Regions from separate parts of the Apibacter sp. ESL0432 genome, predicted to be linked through region 1. Evidence: riboswitches for the same ligand, from Rfam matches in the RefSeq annotation. Region 1 holds a riboswitch; the other holds the start of a gene.

What was found. Region 1 has a riboswitch for cobalamin ahead of metE (5-methyltetrahydropteroyltriglutamate--homocysteine S-methyltransferase). Riboswitches for the same ligand answer to the same signal wherever they lie in the genome.
Region 2: another riboswitch for cobalamin. It lies ahead of GYM73_RS06320 (TonB-dependent receptor); the one in region 1 lies ahead of metE (5-methyltetrahydropteroyltriglutamate--homocysteine S-methyltransferase).

The regions. Positions count from the first base shown of each region.
Region 1 covers NZ_CP048266.1:79,824-91,540, reverse strand. Annotated here, with positions in the region: gene GYM73_RS00430 (3'-5' exonuclease) at 1-280, shown strand, start outside; gene GYM73_RS00425 (fumarylacetoacetate hydrolase family protein) at 277-885, shown strand; gene GYM73_RS00420 (DUF421 domain-containing protein) at 891-1,586, opposite strand; gene metE (5-methyltetrahydropteroyltriglutamate--homocysteine S-methyltransferase) at 1,997-4,303, opposite strand; cobalamin riboswitch at 4,496-4,685, opposite strand; gene GYM73_RS00410 (NADH:flavin oxidoreductase) at 4,807-5,907, opposite strand; gene GYM73_RS00405 (SIMPL domain-containing protein) at 5,928-6,659, opposite strand; gene fbaA (class II fructose-bisphosphate aldolase) at 6,743-7,810, opposite strand; gene tpx (thiol peroxidase) at 8,199-8,696, opposite strand; gene GYM73_RS00390 (NUDIX domain-containing protein) at 8,949-9,476, shown strand; gene GYM73_RS00385 (MGMT family protein) at 9,941-10,264, shown strand; gene GYM73_RS00380 (Nramp family divalent metal transporter) at 10,327-11,717, shown strand, end outside.
Region 2 covers NZ_CP048266.1:1,482,033-1,493,749, reverse strand. Annotated here, with positions in the region: gene GYM73_RS06335 (agmatine/peptidylarginine deiminase) at 1-124, shown strand, start outside; gene GYM73_RS06330 (NADH-quinone oxidoreductase subunit N) at 382-1,776, opposite strand; gene GYM73_RS06325 (YncE family protein) at 2,122-3,252, opposite strand; gene GYM73_RS06320 (TonB-dependent receptor) at 3,249-5,285, opposite strand; cobalamin riboswitch at 5,398-5,597, opposite strand; gene GYM73_RS06315 (MerR family transcriptional regulator) at 5,716-6,048, shown strand; gene GYM73_RS06310 (hypothetical protein) at 6,068-6,304, shown strand; gene GYM73_RS06305 (glycosyltransferase family 2 protein) at 6,413-7,438, opposite strand; gene GYM73_RS06300 (glycosyltransferase family 2 protein) at 7,442-8,395, opposite strand; gene GYM73_RS06295 (1-acyl-sn-glycerol-3-phosphate acyltransferase) at 8,897-9,457, shown strand; gene GYM73_RS10020 (Type 1 glutamine amidotransferase-like domain-containing protein) at 9,540-9,833, shown strand; gene GYM73_RS06285 (hypothetical protein) at 9,860-10,558, opposite strand; gene GYM73_RS06280 (RNA-binding S4 domain-containing protein) at 10,631-11,008, shown strand; gene GYM73_RS06275 (shikimate kinase) at 11,022-11,540, opposite strand; tRNA gene GYM73_RS06270 (tRNA-Lys) at 11,655-11,717, shown strand, end outside.

The DNA of each region.
Region 1 (11,717 bases):
TGAAATATTAAAAGCTCAACTTGAAAAATATGAGGATATTCAAAACGATGTGAAATTCCTTCATGAGTTTACCATGCAAAATAAAAATGCTGATTTGGCAGGATTTGTTGGAATAGATAAGGATGAAGACGAGGTTTTCAATTTTGGAAAATACAAAGGTAAAAAATTGAAAAATGTGTTTTTAAGTGATTTAGGATATTATTCCTGGTTAATGAATGCTGATTTTCCTTTATATTCGAAAAAAATTTTTACAAGAGCAAAATTAAAAAGTGTTTTATGAAATTTATCTGTGTAGGAAGAAATTATAGCAATCACGCGAAAGAATTAAACAATGAGATACCTAAAGATCCGGTTTTATTTATTAAACCGGATACCGCTTTAGCCAGACCCGGTGATGATTGGTATATTCCAGAATTCACTGAAAACCTTCAGCATGAAGTGGAAGTTCTTATAAAAATTTCTAAAGTTGGAAAATACATTCAACCGGAATTTGCCGGAAATTATTACTCTGAAATTGGACTTGGCATTGATTTTACTGCTAGAGATTTACAAGACCGATTAAAAGAAAAAGGGCTTCCCTGGGAAAAATCCAAGGCTTTCGATCGATCTGCTTTAATTGGAAATTTTGTAAATAAAGAGAAGTTTAATTTAGATAATTTGAATTTTTCTTTAGTAAAAAACGGCAATATTCAGCAAAAAGGAAATACTTCAGAAATGATTTTTTCATTTGATTACCTCATCTCATATATTTCTCAATATTTCACTTTAAAAATGGGCGATATTATTTTTACCGGAACGCCATCGGGAGTTTCAAAGCTTAGTGAAAATGATTTTCTGGAAGGTTTTATTGAAAATGAGAAGTTTTTTGAGATTAAAATCAGGTAATAGTTTTAATCATTAACCTTCAATTTATAATCCTGACTTTTTGGTACAATAAAAAATTTATTCGGAGACCACTGTGCAATGAAAATTTTGGACACATCGTCATATCCTTGTTTTCGTAATTCATTTTTTAGCCAATCTTCTGTTTTATCAATTCCTTCTAAATAGACATGGTTAATTTTGCCATCAATAACCAGTAAGACTGCGTATTTATCATAATCATCCGTAAATGCGGTAATGGAACCGTCTTGTTCCATTTGAGCAAAATATACTTTAGATATATCGTATATACCATTGTTTTTGAGTACACTGGCATAAGTCATTATATCAATCTTTGCTTTTTTAAATCCTTCTATATTAAATTTTCCTTTTAATACTAAAGGTATAATAGGGCCTTCTACTAATCCTCTTAAACGACTATATTTTTTTGTGAGAAATGCTATTAAATATACAATGAATGTCCAAATAAATAACACTAAAGCAAATTCCATAATAGAAATATTCGGATTATATATAATTCCACCTACCAAGCCCCCTAAGACTATATTCTGAATTAGATCAATTCCGGAAACTTGGTTTAAAATGGTTCTTCCTACTAATTTAATGTAAATTAAAACGGCGATAAATGCTACTACTAATTTTATCGATATAAATATGTTATCATATATATTGAAGCTTCCGAAAACTGCATTTTTTAAATCCATGATATTCTATATTTGTAATTTAGTGTTATATACAAAAATATAAATTAATTTAATATATTAATGTATAATTATTAAAATGTTTCTTATTTTATTTTAAAGAAATATATACATATAATATTATAATAAAATGAAAATAAGCTGAAAGCACTATATTTTCAGCTTATTCTTAACACATAAAATATATAATCAACTTTTGTTACTTATCCTATTTTAGCTATTTAAAATTAAAATACTACTAAGACAATTATAATTTTGTTTTAATAAATCATTTTTAAGTTTTAATATATCGAACTCTAGAATTTTTTAAATTTTCATTGAATTCTAACCTTTGGTTTAAACGACTTTTAAGAAGTTACGATCATATTTAAAACATTTATACGTATTATACCGACCGATACTAAAAAGATCGTTTAGTATTGTTCTCGCATTTCTGTTGCTGCTCCTACCATTTCGATTAATGCTTTTTCTGTTTCTTCCCATCCTCTTGTCTTTAGTCCACAATCCGGGTTAATCCACAATTGCTCTACCGGTATACTTTTAATTGCTTTTTTCAATAAGGAAACCATTTCATTTTTGGACGGTATTCTTGGAGAGTGTATATCATAAACACCCGGACCAATATCGTTAGGGTATTTAAATTCTGAAAAAATGTTTAACAACTTCATATCTGACTTAGAGCATTCTATGGTAATTACATCCGCATCCATATCTGCTATGTTTTGTATGATATCATTAAATTCAGAGTAACACATATGAGTATGAATTTGTGTTTGATCTTTTACCCCACAGGATGCAATTCTAAATGCTTTTATAGCCCACTCTAAATAGGTTTGCCAATCTTTTTTTCGTAACGGAAGCCCTTCTCTTATGGCCGGTTCATCTATTTGAATAATTCGTATTCCTGCTTTTTCCAAGTCTACTACTTCTTCTCTAATGGCTAATGCAATTTGGAAACAGGTATCTTTTCTCGGTTGATCGTCTCGTACAAAACTCCATTGCAATATAGTTACCGGTCCGGTCAACATACCTTTTACATTTTTATTTGTTAAGGATTGTGCATAGGAAGACCATTTCACAGTCATAGGATTAGGCCTGAATATATCGCCATAAATGATGGGTGGTTTCACACAACGGCTTCCATAACTTTGTACCCATCCGTTTTTGGAAAATGCAACTCCTTCTAATTGTTCTCCAAAATATTCCACCATGTCGTTTCGTTCAAACTCCCCGTGAACCAATACATCTACACCTATTTTTTCTTGGAATCGTATTGTTTTTTCAATTTCCTTTTTAATCAGCTCTTCATATTCTAAAGGAGTTATCAATCCTTTTTTTAGTTTAGATCTCCAACTTCTGACTTCGGATGTTTGAGGAAATGAGCCGATCGTAGTTGTTGCAAATAAAGGCAACTGCAAGGCTTCAGATTGTTTTTTCTTTCGTTCTGAAAATACGGAATTTCTTTTATCTTCTACTTTTTCAATGTTCCTTATTTTTTCTTTTACTTTTTCGTTATGTATTAAAGCTGATATTTTTCTGCTGGTTGCAGCCGCTATATTTTCCTGTAATTTTTTTTGTAAATCCAGGGAATCTTCTTTAGACGCAAGCTTTTTTAAGGTTACTACTTCATCGATTTTCTGTTTTGCAAAAGCCAACCAATTTTTAATTTCCGATGAAAGGGCTTTTGTATCTGTTTCCAATTCCAAGTCAACCGGACTATGAAGAAGTGAACAAGAAGGAGCTATTAAAATTCGGTCTTTGCCAATTTTGGAAACAGCTTTTTGAATAAGTTTCAAAGATTTTTCGAAATCATTTTTCCATATATTTCTTCCATCAACGATTCCTAAGGACAGGATAAGTTTTTCCGGAATATTTTCTAAAACTTCATCTAATTGTTCCGGACAACGTGCCAAATCAATATGTAATGCTTGTACGGGTAGATTAAAAGCAAGTGCTAAATTGTCTTTCAATCCGTCAAAATAGGTAGTTAGTATTTTATTTATATAAGGAAATTGTTTATGAATTTCTTTATAGGCATATTGGAAGGATTCTTTCGCTTTTTCATCTAAATCCAAAGCTAAGAAAGGCTCATCAAACTGCACCCATTCAACACCTTCTGCCTTTAATTTATTTAGGATTTCTATATAGACAGGAAGAATATTTTTTAGTAAATCCAGCTTATTGAAATTTTCCTCTTTTTCTTTTCCCAACAACAAATAAGATACAGGACCTATTATAACCGGCTTTGTATGGATTCCCGCATTTTTAGCTTCTAAATATTCATCAATAATTTTTGTTGAAAACAAGGAAAATTTCTGATTACTTTCAAATTCAGGGACAATATAATGATAATTGGTATCAAACCATTTGGTCATTTCCATGGCTTTTATATCAATGCCTTCTTTTTGATGTCCTCTGGCCATGGCAAAATATAAGTCTAATTCTGTATTTGATTTATCCAGTATTACCTTATTATATCTTTTAGGGATAGCCCCGACCATTAGTGACATATCAAGTACCTGATCGTAATAAGAAAAATCATTAGATGGGATCCAATCAATCCCTAATTTTTGTTGAATTACCCAGTTTCGGTGCCGGATATCTTTACTTGTTATCATCAGTTCTTCGACTGACGCTTTACCTGCCCAATATTTTTCACAGGCTTTTTTAAGTTCTCTGTCACTACCAATACGCGGATAGCCTAGATTGTGTGTTTGCATTTTTATAACTTTTTAAACGATTATATTATAAAAAGCTCTTATTGCTAAACTTCACAATGCTCTCTTTCTTTGTTAAATAAAATCAAATTTCAAAACAATTTTTGACATACAAGTAAACTAATTATTCTAATGATCTTAAAGTTTCTCGTAGCCCAATTATATTTTTTGTGATCTTGCTTTTACTCGCGAAAGCATTGTCAATTAAGAACAGGCAGGTCTCCTGGCTTATAACATTTTATCTACCTTCTCACCGTTTAAATCGGCAATGGTTTTTATTGATAAAATTTTTTTTAGGTTACTTACAGTTGCGCGTCAGCTCATGATTCACACATGATTCCCTATTAAGTCGTTATTACACAGCACCTTATTCTTGTTGATAAAGAAATTAAGTAAAGAACTTATATATACAAAGATAAAAAACCTTTGCTTTTATTTCTTTATTAAAATAAATAAAAATTAAAACTTGGTTTTTGTTTTTATTTTACTACTATTTTATGTTTTTATTAGTATAATTCTTTAAGTTGATCTTTAGAAAATCCTTTAAATTCAGATAAGTTTCCATTTTTAATTTTTAATACCCATTCAGGATCTGCAAGTAACGCTCTTCCTACTGCTATTAAATCAAATTCGCCTGCATCTAATCTTCTATTTAATTCGTTAAGAAAATTATCAGAAGCCTCAAAACTTTGTCCTTTGAATGCCCCTAAGAAATCCCCGGTGAGCCCCACAGATCCTACACTTATGGAAGGTTTGCCCGTTATTTTTTTTGCCCATCCTGCAAAATTTAAATCAGAATTTTCAAATTCGGGTTCCCAAAATCTTCGTTGTGAGCAATGAAAAATATCAACTCCGGCATCTGATAACGGTAGTAACCATTCTTCCATTTCTTCCGGTGTCTTTGCCAATTTAGCGGAATAATCTTGTTGTTTCCATTGTGATAAGCGTAATATTATAGTAAAATCTTCTCCTACCGCATTTCGAACCGCTTTTACAACTTCAATGGCAAAACGACTCCTTTCGGCCAGGGTAGCTCCTCCCCATATATCATTTCTTTTATTGAGCTTATCCCAAAAGAATTGATCGATCAAATATCCGTGCGCTCCATGCAATTCCAGGGCATCAAAACCAATTTTTTTGGTTTGGTAAGCTGCTTCTGCAAAAGCCTCAATTGTATTTTCAATATCACTTTCGCTCATTTCTTTTCCGCCTTTTGTTTCCGGATTTAATAGCCCGGATGGTCCCTCAAAAGGCTCTGATGGTTTCCAGTTTTTATGGGCCGGTATTATTCCCATATGCCAAAGTTGCGGAGCTATTTTACCATCTTTAGCATGAACTTCTTCAACCACCTTTTTCCAACCTTCTAAGGCTTGTTCTCCATAAAATACAGGAATATTGGGATCATTGGAAGATGCCGCCCTGCGAACAACGGTTCCTTCTGTTATAATTAAGCCCAATTCGGCCTGTGCTCTTCTTTGATAATAATCAGCTATTTGTTTACCGGGTATTCCATCATAAGCAAATGATCGGGTCATAGGCGCCATGACTATTCTGTTTTTTAATGACAGTTTTTTTGATGTAAACGGTTGAAATAATTTATGTACCATTTTAATTTATATCGTAGTTATTATTTAATTTCATATTCTAAACGAATGGTAATGCTTGCTGTTTTTTTCTTGGATGATACATTAAATGCTCCTCCCCAAGAGTAATCATCTTCAGATGAATTTTGAGCAGTTATTTGAAATACCCCTTGATTGGCATTTTTTAATTTGCCTAATTTACAACCGGCGTTAATTGCTATTTCTTCTGCTCTTTTTTTTGCATCTTTGGTTGCATCTGAAATCATCTGTATTTTTAAATCAGATAATTTAGTATAGTAATATAAAGGCGATCGGGAATAGAGTTCTACTCCGTTATTAATCAATTCTGTAATTTGACGGGAAAGATCTTCAACTTTTTTCACATTTTTAGATTCTATGGTTATGGTTTGATTTAATTCATACCCCGTAAATATATTTTGATTTATTCCTTCATTGTATCTACTATCATATTGTTTACTTATTTCTACTGAGGAAAAAACTATTTCTTTATCGGAAAATCCTTTGGAAATCAGATATTCTCTTACTTTTTTTCTATCTGCATCTAATTCGGCATAAGCTTGTTTTAAATCGAGATTTTTCTTAGAAAAATCGGCTTTCCATACTATTAAATCAGATTCAAAATCTTTTGTGCCTAATCCTTTTACTGTTATTGTATTGGATTGATTTCTTTTTTGGTAAGAATTACCTAAAAAATAAGCAGCAAGAACGATTGAAATGGACGCTAGTAATGTTGATACTATTAGATAATTTTTCATACTCTCTTTTTTCCAAATATACAAAAAAAGCACCTCAAATAAAGGTGCTTTCATTTTTTATAAATAAAATTTATATTTTTTTACTATAATGTGTTGATATTATTTAAATCTTCAAAAGCTTTTTCCAATCTTTTTGAGAAACCTTCTTCACATTTTCTCATCCAAACTCTTGGATCATAAAATTTCTTATTTGGTGCTTCATCTCCGGTTGGATTTCCTACTTGAGTTCTTAAATAATCAATATTTTTTTCTACATAATCTCTTGCCCCTTCGGTATAAGCGAATTGTAAATCTGTATCAATATTCATTTTTACTACTCCGTAGCTAATAGCTTCTCTTATATCTAACAAGGAAGAACCTGATCCTCCATGAAATACAAAATTAATCGGTTTTGAAGGTCCGCCTACTTGTTTTTGAACGTATTCTTGTGAGTTGTGAAGTATTTTAGGCTCTAATTTAACATTTCCCGGTTTATACACTCCATGTACATTACCAAATGCTGCTGCAATAGTAAAATTAGGACTTATTGCGCTTAATGCTTTATACGTTTTATAAACATCCTCAGGTTGTGTATATAATTTTGAGCTTTCTATATCTGAATTGTCAACTCCGTCTTCTTCTCCACCTGTTATCCCTATTTCAACTTCTAGAGTCATTCCTAATTTTGCCATTCTTTCAAAATATTTGGAAGAGATTGCTAAATTTTCATCTAAGGGCTCTTCTGAAAGATCTAGCATGTGTGAAGAGTATAGTGTTTTTCCTTCTTTTTTATGGAATTCTTCACATGCATCTAATAACCCGTCAACCCAAGGTAATAGTTTTTTTGCACAATGATCTGTATGTAAAATTACAGTTGCCCCATAGGCTTCTGCCAACGTATGGACATGTTTTGCTCCAGCTATAGCCCCTAAAACATCTGCTCTAAGGGAAGAGTTTTTATATCCTTTACCTGCATTAAATTGAGATCCTCCGTTTGAAAATTGTATAATTAAGGGAGCATTTACTCTAACAGCTGTTTCAAGAGCTGCATTTACATTGCTAGATCCTATAACGTTACATGCCGGTAAAGCAAACTGATTTTCTTTAGCATAATCGAATATTTCTTTTACTAGCGAACCGGTTGCTACTCCTGCTGGAAATTTTCTGCTCATGATATTATAATTTTTTTTGTTATACTTTTTTAAATTGTAAATGTAAAAACTATTTATATCTCAAAGAGTTATTTTATGTTGAAATTTCTCATGTTTTATTTTTTTTAACAAAAAGTTATAATTTTATTGAAATTATCGGGTTAATTTCTCATTATACATCTAACGTTTTATAAAAACTTTAGTACTTTTTTAGAATTTACCATATTTCTTTTAAAATATAAATTTTAATTACTATTTCAAGAGTTAATAACATTTTTTACTTTACATTGAATTCAAATAATTAGTATTCTCAATTATCATACTAATCTTTCATTTGGAGAAATTAGAAAAAAATACAAATGCCTCATATTTGAAAAATACAAGGCATTCCTTTTTTTGATAGATTTTTTTATTTTAATATAGCTGTTACTTTTTCATAATTAGGCTCATGAGTAGTTTCAGCTACTTGTTCTTCATAAATAATTTCTCCTGACTCATTAAGAACAAGTACTGATCTGCTAAGTAATCCTTTTAACGGGCCATCTGCAAATTCTAAATTATATACCTTACCAAAATCTGAACGAAAGGCAGAAAGCGGAATAACATTATCTAAACCTTCTGCGGCACAAAAACGTTTTTGAGCAAAAGGAAGGTCTTTTGAAATACATAAAACCACAGTGTTTTTCATTTCAGATACTTTTTCATTAAATTCTCTGACAGACATAGCGCATGTGTCTGTATCCACACTTGGAAATATGTTTAAAACAACTCTTTTTCCTGTATAATCCGATAATTTTTTTTCTGATAAATCCGTATCCACTAATATAAAATCTGGAGCCTTACTTCCTATTGATGGTAGGTTTCCCAATGTATGAACTTCATTTCCTTTTAATGTTATTGTTGCCATTGTATTATTTTTATTTACGGTTAATTATTACTATTTATTACTATGATAGATTTACAAAGACCAATGTATGAAATAATATTAATTTTGAAGATTTGTAAAATATTATATTATATAATTCTTTTATTAATAATTTCTATTTAAATGTTACTATTTATTTTGAAAAGTATTTTCTATTATTTTCATATAAAATTATTTTTGATATCTATATTTTTAAAATACTTAATTAAATTTGGGTATTAAAACTTATGTGATATGCAACCCATTTTCAAATTCTGCCCAAATTGTAAAAGTGATCATTTAGAATATCCGCATGGATCTAAAATTGTATGTTTAGATTGTAATTTTGAATACTATCACAATACAGCCGGAGCAACCGCTGTGGTTATTCAGAAAAATGATGAAATATTATTTACTATTAGAAACAAAGAACCTAAAAAAGGCTTTTTAGATCTGGCAGGAGGATTTATTGAAGCCGAAGAAACTGCTGAACATGGAAGTTTTAGGGAATTACAAGAAGAATTAAATATATCGATTGATTTGTCTAAATTAGAATATATATGTTCCCATCCTAATACTTATTTGTACAAAAACATCTTATACAATACCATTGATTTATTCTTTCTTTATAAAGATGAGAATTTATCTATCGGAGATTATGATCCGATTGAATTAAAAGGATATGTGTGGAAAAAATTATCCGATATAGATCTTAATGAAATTGCTTTCGACAGTCACAAGAAAACGCTAACTCTTTTGAAAAATAATTTAAAGGGATCTTAAGTATACTTGTTTTCTTGTAAATTATGAAAGCGTATCGGTATGATTATTAATTTTATATTAAATTTTAAACCATTATAATTAAAAAACAAGTCTAAAAAAGAAATGATTCTAATTAAATTAGAATCATTTCTTTATTTTTACTTTCAAATTTAATAAAAAACAATAATTATTTATAGAAAGTAAAAATCTCAAATTCTCATTTTTTTTGATATGTTTGAAGCCTAAACTTCCTGTCCTGCTAATATAATAAATTATATTTTATATATAAAATTTAAAGCAAATAATTTAATAATAATCAATAAATTTTATTCTTTACTTGTAAAATTACTAATAGAAGAACACAAAACGTATTATCTTTTTTTCTTACTTTTCAGTACTTAAAATGTTTTAAAAAAATTTAGTTACATCGCATTTTATTTGCTTACACTAGTTAATTATTGAAAATTATTTTTTTCATTTATTCCATGGAATCTACCAATTTTTATGAAAGGGTATATGAAATTGTACGAAAAATACCTTACGGTAAAGTAACCACTTACGGACATATTGCGGCTTATTTGGGAGTTAAAAGTTCCTCCCGAATGGTAGGTTATGCCATGAATTCTTCCCATTCAATATCAGACATTCCGGCTCACAGAGTTGTAAACCGAAACGGAATGTTAACGGGAAAATTCCATTTTCCCACCCCTACACTTATGGAAGAACTTTTAGAAAATGAAGGAATCCCAATTAAAAACGATAAGATCATTAATTTTAAAGATTATTTATGGATACCTGAAAATGATTGATATTATTATTTTACAATGCAAAAATTTTATTTAAATTTGCAAATATTAGAAAAGCCTAACAATTGAGTAAGAAATCTCTTCAAGAAGTTCATGAAAGTATAAATACCGAAAATCCAAAAAGATGGAAAAGGATACTTTCTTTTTTCGGACCGGCTTACCTAGTGGCCGTTGGATATCTTGATCCCGGAAACTGGGCAACTGACATTGCCGGAGGTAGCAAATTTGGATATGCTTTAATCTGGGTTCTATTAATGAGCAATATTATGGCATTATTGCTTCAAGCATTAAGTGCTCGTTTAGGTATTGTTCGCGGATTAGATTTGGCTCAAACTAACAGGGAGTACTATCCGAAATGGATGAACTATATTCTATATGGTTTTGCTGAAATAGCGATAGCTGCAACAGATTTAGCCGAAGTTTTAGGAATGGCCATTGGTTTACAGCTTCTTTTCGGACTTGATCTTATTTGGGGTGTTTGGTTGGCTGCGTTGGACACATTGCTGTTACTTGTTTTACAACGATTTGGTATACGAAAAATGGAAGCGTTTATCATCGCTTTGGTGGCTATTATAGGAGGTTGTTTTCTTATTGAAATGTTTTTAGCTAAGCCTGATCTTATTGAAGTTTCTAAAGGATTTAAACCTACTCTTCCCAATACTGAGGCTTTATATATTGCAATTGGAATTATTGGGGCAACTGTTATGCCGCATAATTTGTATCTTCATTCCGCTTTGGTTCAAACCAGAAAAATTAAGCGAGATTATGAATCCATAAAACGAGCCATTAAATATAATTTTTTTGACAGTCTCATCGCATTAAACATGGCTTTTTTTGTAAATGCTGCCATTTTAGTGCTTGCTGCTTCAACTTTTTATAGTGCCGGATTACATGATATAGAAGGATTGCATGATGCATATAAAATGCTATCCAATTTATTAGGTCCTCTTTCTCCTGTTCTTTTTGCTATTGCTTTAATTGCTGCCGGTCAAAGCTCTACCGTAACCGGAACGCTTGCCGGTCAAATTGTTATGGAAGGGTACTTGCACTTTAGAATGAATCCTGCTTTACGAAGGTTATTAACACGTATTATAGCTATTATACCGGCTGTGATTGTAATAAGCCTGTTGGGGGAAAGTTCAGTTGATGAAATGCTTATTTTTAGTCAAGTGCTTTTAAGTATGCAGTTAGGTTTTGCCGTAATCCCTTTAATCCATTTTGTTAGTGATAAAGAAAAAATGGGAAAATTTGCCATTAAATTACCTTTAAAAATTATATCTTGGATCGTATGTACAATCATTATCCTGTTAAATATAAAGTTAATTTACGACGAAGAAATTAATGTTTATTACAATGAGGATATAATTTTAAGTGTAAAAATTATTTTGGGAATTATATCTTTAGGCTTATTATTATTCTTGATTTGTATTGTTTTATATCCTTGGATAAAAAAGTC
Region 2 (11,717 bases), 910 kb from region 1:
ACGAGCGTTGGATATCATAAAAAAATGTTTTCCGAATAGGAATGTAATAGGAATAGATTCCACTGATATAATTTGGGGATTAGGAAGTTTTCATTGTTTGAGTCAACAGGAACCGGCGATTTAATAGCTATATTTAATAAGTGGAATGGATGTGTTTAACGATTTAATTATAACCCAAATTATCTGAAACAAAGAACACTTTGTAATTTACAAATGAAGAGATAAAAAATACTAGTTTCTAGCAAATTTAAGTAAATAAAAAAGTCGCAAGCAATTATATTGCGACTTTTTTATTTGTATGATATATTATTATACGTATTTTTTTTAAATGATATTGTTGATCTAATCTTATAATGCTCAACATTGAAAACTGTTTATTTCTTAATTAGCTAAAGCTAAACAAGAAAACACAGGTTCAGGATATATTCCCAAAAGGATTATTAAAATTACCAATATAACAGCAATAACATTGTAAATAATTGGAGCTTTTTTAGCTTCATTTAATTCTTTATAACCCGGTTTAAAATACATGGCAATGATAAGCTTAAGATAGTATCCAATACTGATTGCAGATCCTATAATAGCTATAATGACTAATATCGGTTGAGTATATAATGCTTGTGAAAACAACGTAAATTTAGCAATAAATCCGGAAGTTAACGGAATACCTGCCATTGATAATAGAGAGATTGTAGTTACCAAAGCTAAGATGGGTTGTTTCTTGGCCAGCCCGTTGAAAGCATTTATATCGGTAATACCATTTGAAATTCTTTCGATGTAAATAAGGCTGATAAAAGCACCTATAGTTGAAAGTGAATAAGCTAATAAATAGAACGCTAACGTATAGATAGAATTAGCATCTGTATTAAAATAAATTAGCAATAAATAACCGGCATGCGAAATACTGGAATATGCCAACATTCTTTTAGCATTTTTTTGCAATACACCTACAATATTGGCAGATAGTAATGTTAAAATTGCTGCATAGAAAATTATATATTGCCATTGGTTTAGTTGACCGATAAAAGCTGTTTCAACTAATTTATATAAAGCAACAAAACCTGATATTTTTACCACGGAAGCCATAAAAGCCGTGATTAGGGAAGGAGAGCCTTCGTATACGTCCGGAGCCCAAAAATGAAAAGGAACTATGGATATTTTAAACAGTAACCCGACTAACAATAAAATTATTCCGGTTATGTACATAGTAGGGTAGTGAGTCGCTTGTATGCTGTATAAACGAATAGTTTGTAAATCAAAAGATCCGGTTATACCGTATATTAATGCAATTCCGAAAAGTAAAAATCCGGTTGCAAATGCTCCTAATAGGAAATATTTGATGGAAGCTTCATTGGAACGTAAGTCATTCTTATTGCTTCCTGCTAATACATATAAAGGAATAGATAAAATTTCTATACCTAGAAATAAAGTAATTAAATTTTGGTAGGAGAAAAGGACTATACCGCCACAAAGTGCAAAAAGCATTAAGCTATATACCTCTGCCTGATGATGATCTATGAGACGAAATGCATATTTTCCTAAGAATACGATTAGCAAAGTGGTCAAAATAGATATTTGAGTAAATATTTTGGCTGTTTGATCAAAAGCAAACATGGAGGCATATCGTGTGAAAAAAGGACTATCTCCATAAAAAGAGACGATCAAAGCGATAAGTAATCCTAAAATTGCAAATGGTTGAGAGTATTTTCCTTGCCCGAAAACACCTGAATATAAACTCAGAATGGCTGCTGCGAAAATAATGATGATGATGCTCATTATATTTTTAGTATTTTTTGTAAAGTTTTGCTGCCAAAGTTACAATTTTTGATTAAACTGTGAAATTAAAAAATGAAAATAGTATCGTATTATAATAATGCCGATATATTTGATAAATTTATGAAATATAATAAGTTGTTTTAAATTTCAGATGCCTTGCCAATTTATAGATTTTATCTTAACACTTAGTAATAGTATTATTTATTAATCCATTTTTCATCAATTTTCCGACAATATTTTTATGCTATATAATAGGTAGGATATTAAGATATAGTACCAAAAAGTAAAAAGATTGTTGAAAAACAATCTTTTTACTTTTTTTAAAGCTATAGTAGTTTAAAAAATTTATTTACTTACTAAGGCAAAATGTCCGGGAGATACGCCGGTTGATTTCCACCATTGTAAGTCGCCATTTTTTGAGAAATAATATATTTTTCCATTGGAAACAAAATCCATAGCATCTCCAATATAAAAGCTGCCATCTTCAGGATCGGTAATTATCCCATATGGAGACATAATTTCAGACTTTGAACCCTCTTTGATTAATTGGGAACTTATCACTTTTTGCGTATCTATATTTATAATACCATAATTATTTATAGTTTTTCCTGAAGAATATTCCGATCCATAAAAATAAAGTTTTTCTTTATAAAAACTGAAGTCTGAAACCGCTAAATCCAGTTTATTAATGACATGATCAGTCGATGGATCAATAACAGCAACGAAAGGCTTTAAATTAGCATAATCGCCTCTTGAAGTAACCCATATATGATTATTCTTATCTTTTCGTATTCTATGTAAGTTCTTACCGACTTCGATATCGTTAATTTTTGTAAAACTGTTCATGTCAATTACAGAAACCGTTGTGTCATAATCCGGAGAATAATATCCTCCTGAATTAGCAACATAAAGCTTATTATTTACAATAGTCATTTCTTCCGGATTACGTCCGACAGTAACTTCATTTACAATGGTGCCGTTAGTAAGATCAACTTTGGCAACATATCCTTGTCCGTTGGGAGTAGAACCGGCATATGAAGATACATATGCATAGTCATCGTTAAATGTGATGTATCTGCAATTTGGAATAGTTATTTTTCCTATATGCTTGGCTGTTTTAGCGTCCATAATTTCAACATAATTGGAACCGTTAATTACGGCATACATTTTATCCTTATAAATTTTTAAATCATTACCGGTATCGCCCAATCCACCTTGATCAGGGTTGATTTTAGTAAAATAGTTATTAAAAAAATCGGCTGTATCATAATCAAAATAGGATAGAGAAGAGTTGTTTTGTTGATAATTACCTTCATTCAAAATATATAACCCTTTTTTGGCATCCGGTTGGGATATAATGTTTGAATCATCTTCAGACCATGAATCGTCATTACTACAAGAAACAATGAACCCTGTAATAATTACTAAAATTGGTACTAAAAATTTCCTTGCTACCATAGTTTCTAGTTTTTTCATATGTTTAATTTAATGATGATCGTATAGTTTCTACCCGGCATGGGGTAATTGGCTACTATGTCGTAATATTTATTAAAAATATTATTAATTTGTAAAGATGCTTCGCATTTGATATGAGTGAAAAATAATTCTCTTGAAAGTTGTATATCATGAGTATACCAAGCTTTTACATGATTTTCAGAAGTATTAGAAGGAGAATTGTACCGTTCTCCCGTATACATAAAGCTGTAATTTAGATTCCAATCTCTGTAAGCAGCTTCTAGAGTAAGTGTCCCACTGTGCCAAGGTATATAAGGAAGTTGATTTTTATAATTTAAAATAGGAGAAGATAAATTTTGCGCATCTTCATAAGTATAGGTTATCAGGGTTGAAACTAAAACGTTTTTTATTACTATTGAAGTCTTAGAAGATAAGTCTAACCCTTTTATGCGTGCTTTACCAAAATTTAACATGGTCCAACGAAATTGTTGTCCTTTAGGATAAGCTATAATTTTATCTTTGACCGTATTATAATAGGCATCAATAGTTAAATCAAAATGAGTAAAACTACCGGAAGTAAAGTTTTTATTTATACGAATACCCGCATCGAACTGATTAGTATATTCCGGTTTTAAGTTTGAATTTCCAAAATCCGTATAGTATAAATCATTAAATGTTGGCATTCTAAAAATTCTCTTGTAAAAACCATGAATGCTAATATCTTTAGAATGTGAAGGTTGGTAATTTAAGAAAACAGCAGGAGTAAATTCATTTCTGTCTGAAGCTGTACCCATACTGTTCGTATGTTTCGTTTTTTCTTGCACAAATGTACCTAAAACACTTGTTTGAATTTTAAGTTTATCCCAATGAAAAGCAGTAGCTAAAGCGATCATTTCTGTATTTCTCGAAGGAGAAGAGAAATTTTTTAAATCGGCATTCATTCCGTTATGTTGGTAATCTGCAGATAAAGAAATATCCCAAAAAGAAAATAAAGTAACCAGTTGTGAGGATGAAATATATAGTTCATCTTGCTTATAAGTATTATTAATGCGATTGGAATATTTATTTCCCCAAATAGGGTCATTAAAAACTTCTAAATTTTTATAATGGGTAAAATCATGAGCATATTTAGCATTTAATGCTATTTTGTATTTTGTGCTGATTATTTTTTCAAAAGATCCCTGCAAAAAGAAATTACGATCCCATTGTTGAGCAAACTGATACCTTTTATACGAATTTTTTAAAACGGCACCGGGTATTCCTCTGCTTGAATCATAATAATATCCTTTCAGATTCCATTTACCATGAGGTAGGGTACCAAATAAATTTCCTTCTGTTCTAAAAGCACTTATGTTACCATTTTGTCTTACAGCGATGGTATCCCAATTACCTTTCTTTTGTTGAAATTTATATTTTCCATCTGAATTAATATATTCCATAGTAAGAGAAGATGAAATTAATGTGGATAATTTCTGTTCCCATAGGAGGGAGGGGTTAATTAAATGAAACGATCCGGAACGATAAGTGGCACCTATATTAGTTTTTTTTTCACCCGTAAAAACAGGGCGTTTGGTAGTTAAATAGATACTTCCGGCAGAGCCGAAATCTTTAGCGGGTTGGAATATTTGACTTTTTTGTCCGTTGTATACTGATATAGATTCTAAATTATCCATGGAAAATTTTCCTAAATCAACCATTCCATTTTGAGCATTTCCAACTGCTATTCCATCATAAAATACACCCACATGTTCGCTTCCCATTCCTCGAATGTTAACTGTTTTCATTCCTCCTACACCTCCATAATCTTTAAGTTGAATTCCTGAAAATAATCGTACGGCATCAGCTACCGAAGAGCTGTTTCGATTTTCTAATTCTTTTCCTTTCAATTCTTGGAAAGGAATTATTCCCTTATCATTTCTTTTTCCCGTTGCCAGTATTTCCTGTAATTCTGTTACAGTAATGCTGTCTTTTTTTTCTTGGGAATAAGATAATGGACTCATCAGGCTTAATAAAAAAGCAAATACACTATATTTATGATTGATGTTCATCATCATGGAGTCGAATATCTTAAATTACAGATATAGTAAACTAGTTTCCGGAAAAGTAAACAGGAAAAGTGAATATGAAATGCTTTTAATGTTTCAGCCTTGTTCCACGAAAGCTTGTAAAACTATAGTTAAATTTGGCAGGTATTCTGACTTACTTCATTTTAAGAACCTTCCCAAGAAAACAACTCCTCAGTGGTATATCTCTTAAAACGTACTAGAAGATTACAGCAGCGGGCCTGTTTCGGATTTTCACCGAATTCCCTTTTAAGATTGCATATTTACCGGTAAATAGCAATCACCAAATTTAGGCAAATATAAATAAATATTTTTAGGGCATCTGTATTGATTATTTGGGTAGTACTAATAATTCTAAAAAAAGATTAATTTTTTAAACGAACAATAGTAAGTTGAATTAAAAAATCATTAGATTTGAATAATGAACGTACAACTTCCTGAAAAATTATATTATTCTATAGGCGAAGTAGCACAAGCTTTTAATGTTAATACTTCACTTATAAGGTTTTGGGAAAAAGAATTTGATAGTATTTCACCCAAAAAGAATAAAAAAGGAGACCGTTTTTTTACCCCAAAAGATATTGAAAATTTTAAAATAATTTTTCATTTAGTAAAAGAAAAAGGATATACCTTAGAAGGAGCAAAAGTTGTTTTACAATCACAAAAAAATTTATCCAAAAAAGTTGAAATCATTGCTCGTTTAGAGTTAGTGAAGGCAGAATTAATTAAGTTAAAAGAATTATTAGACGAATAAAAATTTAAATAAAGACAATATGAAATTACCTAAGTTTTTAATGGCAGACAATTCGGATTTTCCTGAAGATTTATTTGTTGTGCATACAGAGTATCCTAGATTTATACTAAATGTAGAAGAAGAGGAGGTTGAATGGTTCGACGATTTGGAAGGAGAAGAAGAAGAGGTAGCTAATGAAGTAAATTCATTGATTCAACAAGCATTCGATTTTTGCGATGCTGAAATCGAAAAATACGAAGATGATGAAGAGGAGTAATGACTTCTTAGATTAAATTATGATATTAAAAAAGTAAGCAGTAAATCACTGCTTATTTTTTTTGCTCTTTGATTCGATTGGATTAATTTAATAAATAATATATTTTTTTTAATCATCAACAGCACACCCCTGAATCCTATATTGATTTTTAAATTTTTCTGACCATTTTTTCCATTCTTCCGGTTTTATTTTTTGATTATTTTCATTTTTCAAAAATGATAAAATGTAATCTTCTGAGAAATCCTTAGGAAAATTTTGCATGGAATCAAATGCATCATTATACCATTTTTCATTAATTAAATAATTAAGTTGATTTACATCAAAATCGAATCCATAATTATGATAGGAATTGGTAGCAGAAGAATTAAACGTAGTTTTCATAACTTCATGATTTAATTGAGCGATCATGTTTTTGTGTTTATGTTTTCTAAAATACAGGGTAGCATTGTATAATTGTTTTTTTTCATCAACTTTTCCATTAATATTTTCCCAAGTTTTAAGCCAAAATTCTTTTTTATGAACACCCATAAGTATTGAAATTAAAATCCAATATTTAGTTTTAGTAGTGTTAGATACTAAACCCAATTTATATAAAATACTAAAAAACTTATATTTATTATAAAAAAAACATTTCAGAATGAAAGGAGGGGCAGTAAAAAGATCCGGATATACGGAAATTATATCGGAATTGATTTTATCATGTTTAAACTGATCAACAAAATTATTATTTCCCGACCAACCTAATTTGAGTAAGGATATATTTTCTTTTTCCATTACTTCATTGATTTCATTCACATTAATTTTTCTCGTAAACCAAACATCATCTTCCGTTATAATGAAATAATCTGAAGCTTCTTTTACTGAATTGACCCAAAGTTGAGTAGGAATTTTAAAGCCATTAATATCTTTTCCTGACTTAAAATTTTCTTTAATTGCTTCTTCCTTTTCTATATAATTTTCAGATTTTATAATTTTAATGGACGGGTATTTTAATTTAATTTTATTTAGATATTTTTCAGGAGTTCCATCATCTAAAACTTTAATTGAATAAGTACCCACTACATATTTTTGGATACTTGCTAAGCATCTGTCCAAATAAAAGGGGCGGTTAAAAGATTTAATTAAAATATCCATAGTTTAAAGTTTAGAATAAATTTTACAAATGAGATTAAAAGTATTTTTATTTTTTGAAAATAGAGAATAAAGTAAATAATCTAATGATATAGGATAATAGTTACGATATTTTTTTACTAAAAATTTTAATTGATTTGCATCTTTTCTGTAAAAACAAATTTTCATGGCATATAACAAATCATTTTTATTAATTGGGTAATGAATATCTTCTATATTAATAAATGATTGTGGATTAAACGTATCATAACTGTCTTTACCATTACCGAGCCTTTCTTTATAAAATTCACGGGCTTTATTGATAAACAACCATTGCACTAGTCTGTTTTTGGTTTTAGAAAGTGAATGATTGGTTTGTCTATATGAAATTAAATTATCAGGTAGATTTACAATTTTTTTACCTTCTGAAAATAACCGTAAAATGAGATCATAGTCTTCCGAATAAATCATTTTTTCTCGATAAAAAACTTTATCATTTCTTAATAGTATAGAAGAATGATAGAATAAATTGTTTTTGAGAATATTTCTTTTTAATTCATGATAATCGGTTAAAGCTATAAAATTATTACAAATAGTATTGTTTTCATCAATTATATGAGCACTGCTGCCTATTAAAAATACATCCGGATTATTCTCCAGAAATTCAACTTGTTTTTCCAATCGATTGGGTAATGCAAGATCATCAGCATCTAATATGGCCAAATATTTACCTTTAGCATTTTCAATTCCGATATTACGGGATTTTATAACAAACAAGTTTTTATCGTTGTTAATAAGCTTGATTCGGGAATCTCTTTTACTAAATTCTTCTATAATTGATTGAGTTCTATCGGATGAGCCATCATTAATAACCAGCAATTCAAAATTAGCATACGTTTGTTTGATTACCGATTCAATTGATGCAGATATATGTTTTTCTGCATTGTAAGCAGCCATAATAACCGATACCAAGGGAGTCATAAGTAAGATATATAAATACAAAAGTAAAATATTTTTAATTAAACTGTGTAAATCGGCTTTTTTAAGATAAAAAATTTTAGGAAGTGAGTTTTACGTCAACTTATAGGTATCCGCAACGAAAAAATGTATGGAAATAATTAAAAATATAAATAAAATTCCATTAAGATATTTATAATTAATTTGAGTTAAATTCAAAGAAAATTTTTAATTTAGCAAAAAATTTAGGGCGTTCATATATATAGTAGAGATTCTGATAATTAAAGCTCAGGTTTTTATAACAGTATGTAGAGCACCTGAATATAACTTTTTTTAGTTTAGTGTTTTAATTAATTCAGAAAAAAAATAAATAGATCATGGTACAAATTCTCTTTAAGATGGTGTTAGTTATTATGGATTACATAATGTCAATGTTAAGTTAATTAGAAAATTATATACATGTGAAAAGTTCAGTTAATGTAAATTAACTGAACTTTTTAATTATTTTTAATAAGTAATCAAATTATGAAAAAATTACTAGGAAGGTTAATGCTGTTCGTTATGGGATGGAGATTTAAAAATGAAGTGCCTGTTAATGAATTAAGAAAATGCGTATTAATTTGTGCTCCTCATACCTCTAATTGGGATTTATATTATTGTTTAGCCAGTTTTTGGTGTTTAAAAATTCCTTATAAAGTAATGATAAAAGATGCTTATACCAAACCATGGTATGGATTCTTTTTCAAAGCACTCGGATGTTTAGGAGTCGATCGAAGTCAATGGAATAATTTGGTTCAATATTCATCGGAACTAATTAAAAATTCCGATTCGATGGCTTTAATAAATACTCCGGAAGCCACTCGCTCCCGTGCCTTACGATGGAAAAAAGGTTTTTACTATATAGCTAAGCAAGCGAACGTTCCTATTGCTCTAGCCTATGCCGATTATAAAAATAAAGTAACCGGTGTTTCCAAATTAATTTATATTGGCGATCAAACGATTGAAGAGATATTTGATCAAATAGAAGACTTTTATAAACCGGAAATGGCTAAATTTCCTGAAAACTATAATCCTAAGATTTATTAAATTAGATTATCTAAATTCTTAGGTATAAAAATATTTTTTGATTTCTTATATTGCCGAAACAAGTCGGCAACTTTAAGATTTTATTTGTAAAAATCAGATTTCAGGCAAGAATATTCTGTTTATAACTATTGCCTACAATTTTGATGGATATTTAACATATATCAATGTTATGGATGATCGTAATAAGACTCATGATCTGGATAATTACACTGCATTAAAAGTTATTAATTTCAATGTCTTTCCGCATTATATAGAAGATCCTTTTACTGATTTTATCCAGCAAATCTATTTGATGTTTAGAGATAACTTAAATTTAATCCCCGTCAATGATCAACAGAGCTTAATTGTTGATAACAATAATTATACGATTGTCTGAACGATACATTCAAACAATATATAAATTTAATTACATGTTTGATCTTGAGGACAGACTTTATACAATTCAAAATTTAAAATGAACGTAGCATCTTTACTGTTTATATAATTGGATTCTCTACCGTATGCCAATCGAGAAGGCACGATAATTAAACCTTGTAATACATGGTAAAGGTCATTTTTAGATTTATTAGTTGGCTTAAAATCCTTTAAACCGTCAACAATACCTTTAATCACATAATAGTTTTCACTTTGAATTGTATCGTTTTTGGGCTTTTTGTAAAAGAAAGGGTCTTCTTGTGCAACCCCTGAATTATCAATTGTGCTTGATGAAGTATTCAAGGTTGAATATCCATTACCTCCTTCAGTAGCAACAAAATATTTTAATGAATAATGAATAAGTATATTGTTTTTACCGTCAGCTATATTGGAGGTGTTTATACCCTGATCTGCCTTCGGATTTTTAACTACCCAGTATCCTAAAGGAGATTTTATTGCATTTTTGCTCAAAGGCTCTTTATCATTTGGAGTAACCGTATCAGAAAATTTGGTTACTTTCCCAAGATCATCAAAATAATAGTTATTTAAAAAATTAACAATAGCCATATCATCAGCTGTATTTTGCTCGTCAACGGATAAGGTTGAGGCGTTATTATCATCGCTCCCACACGAAACAAAAAATAAAAGTGAAAAGATACAGGCGGCTAAAAGGGATTTTTTAATCATGTAAATAAAATATGTTAATTTAGTTGCTAATTTACGATTAAATTTAATTTTAAAGACCAATTTTTTCAACCAATGAGAATAGATAAATTTTTATGGTGTGTGCGTTTCTATAAAACGCGGGCAATTGCCACCGAAGAATGTAAGAAAAATCGAGTATTTTTAGATGATGCTCCCTTGAAGCCTTCAAAAGAAATATTAGTTGGTGAAACGTATAAAATTAGAAAAAATCAGATTGACTATACGATTCAAGTTATACAAATTCCTCCCAATCGGGTAGGAGCAAAATTGGTTCCTTTATATATAAAAGACCTGACAGATCCTGAGCAGATTGAAATGATGAAATCAAGAACACAAACGCAAAACTATTACAGGCAAAAAGGATTAGGCAGGCCTACCAAAAAGGATAGGAGAGAATTAGACGATTATACTCTTGAATGGGAAGATGAATAAATACACTAAAAGTTTATTTTGTATTTTTTAGAACTTCAATAATTTCATTGCTTATTTCTTCCGGAGTTTTTTGGTTAACCGCTATCTTATAAGCAGCCGACTCATAAAATGTTGAACGTTCAAATAAATGCTTGGCAATAAATTCCGGTAAAGATTCGTCTTCTAAATGTGCAATAAGAGGGCGGTGTTCTTTTTCTTTACTTAACCTTTTTGCCAATTCTGAGACATTCATTTTTAAATAGAAGGAGTAGCTTTTTTCTTTAATTTTATCCATGTTGCGATGATAAATAGGAGTACCTCCTCCTAAACTCAACACTATATTGTCACCGTTCAATAATTCATTCAGATAAAAATTTTCTTTTTTACGAAAATAAATTTCTCCAAGGATTGAAAAAATTTCTTGAATAGACTTATTTTCTTGAGCTGAAATATACTCATCTAAATCAATAAAAGTTATGTTGAGAGATTTCGCAAGATATTTGCCAACAGTAGATTTTCCACTTCCCATATAACCCAATAAAGAAATAATCATACGATCAGATTTTTTACAAATATCATATTTTTTTATCAAATATATTTGCATACCCAAAAAAAGTCATTATATTTGCACTCGCTAAACGAAAATGCTTAGCAAACACTAAATAAAGACCTGGTAGCTCAGTTGGTAGAGCACAACACTTTTAATGTTGGGGTCCTGGGTTCGAGCCCC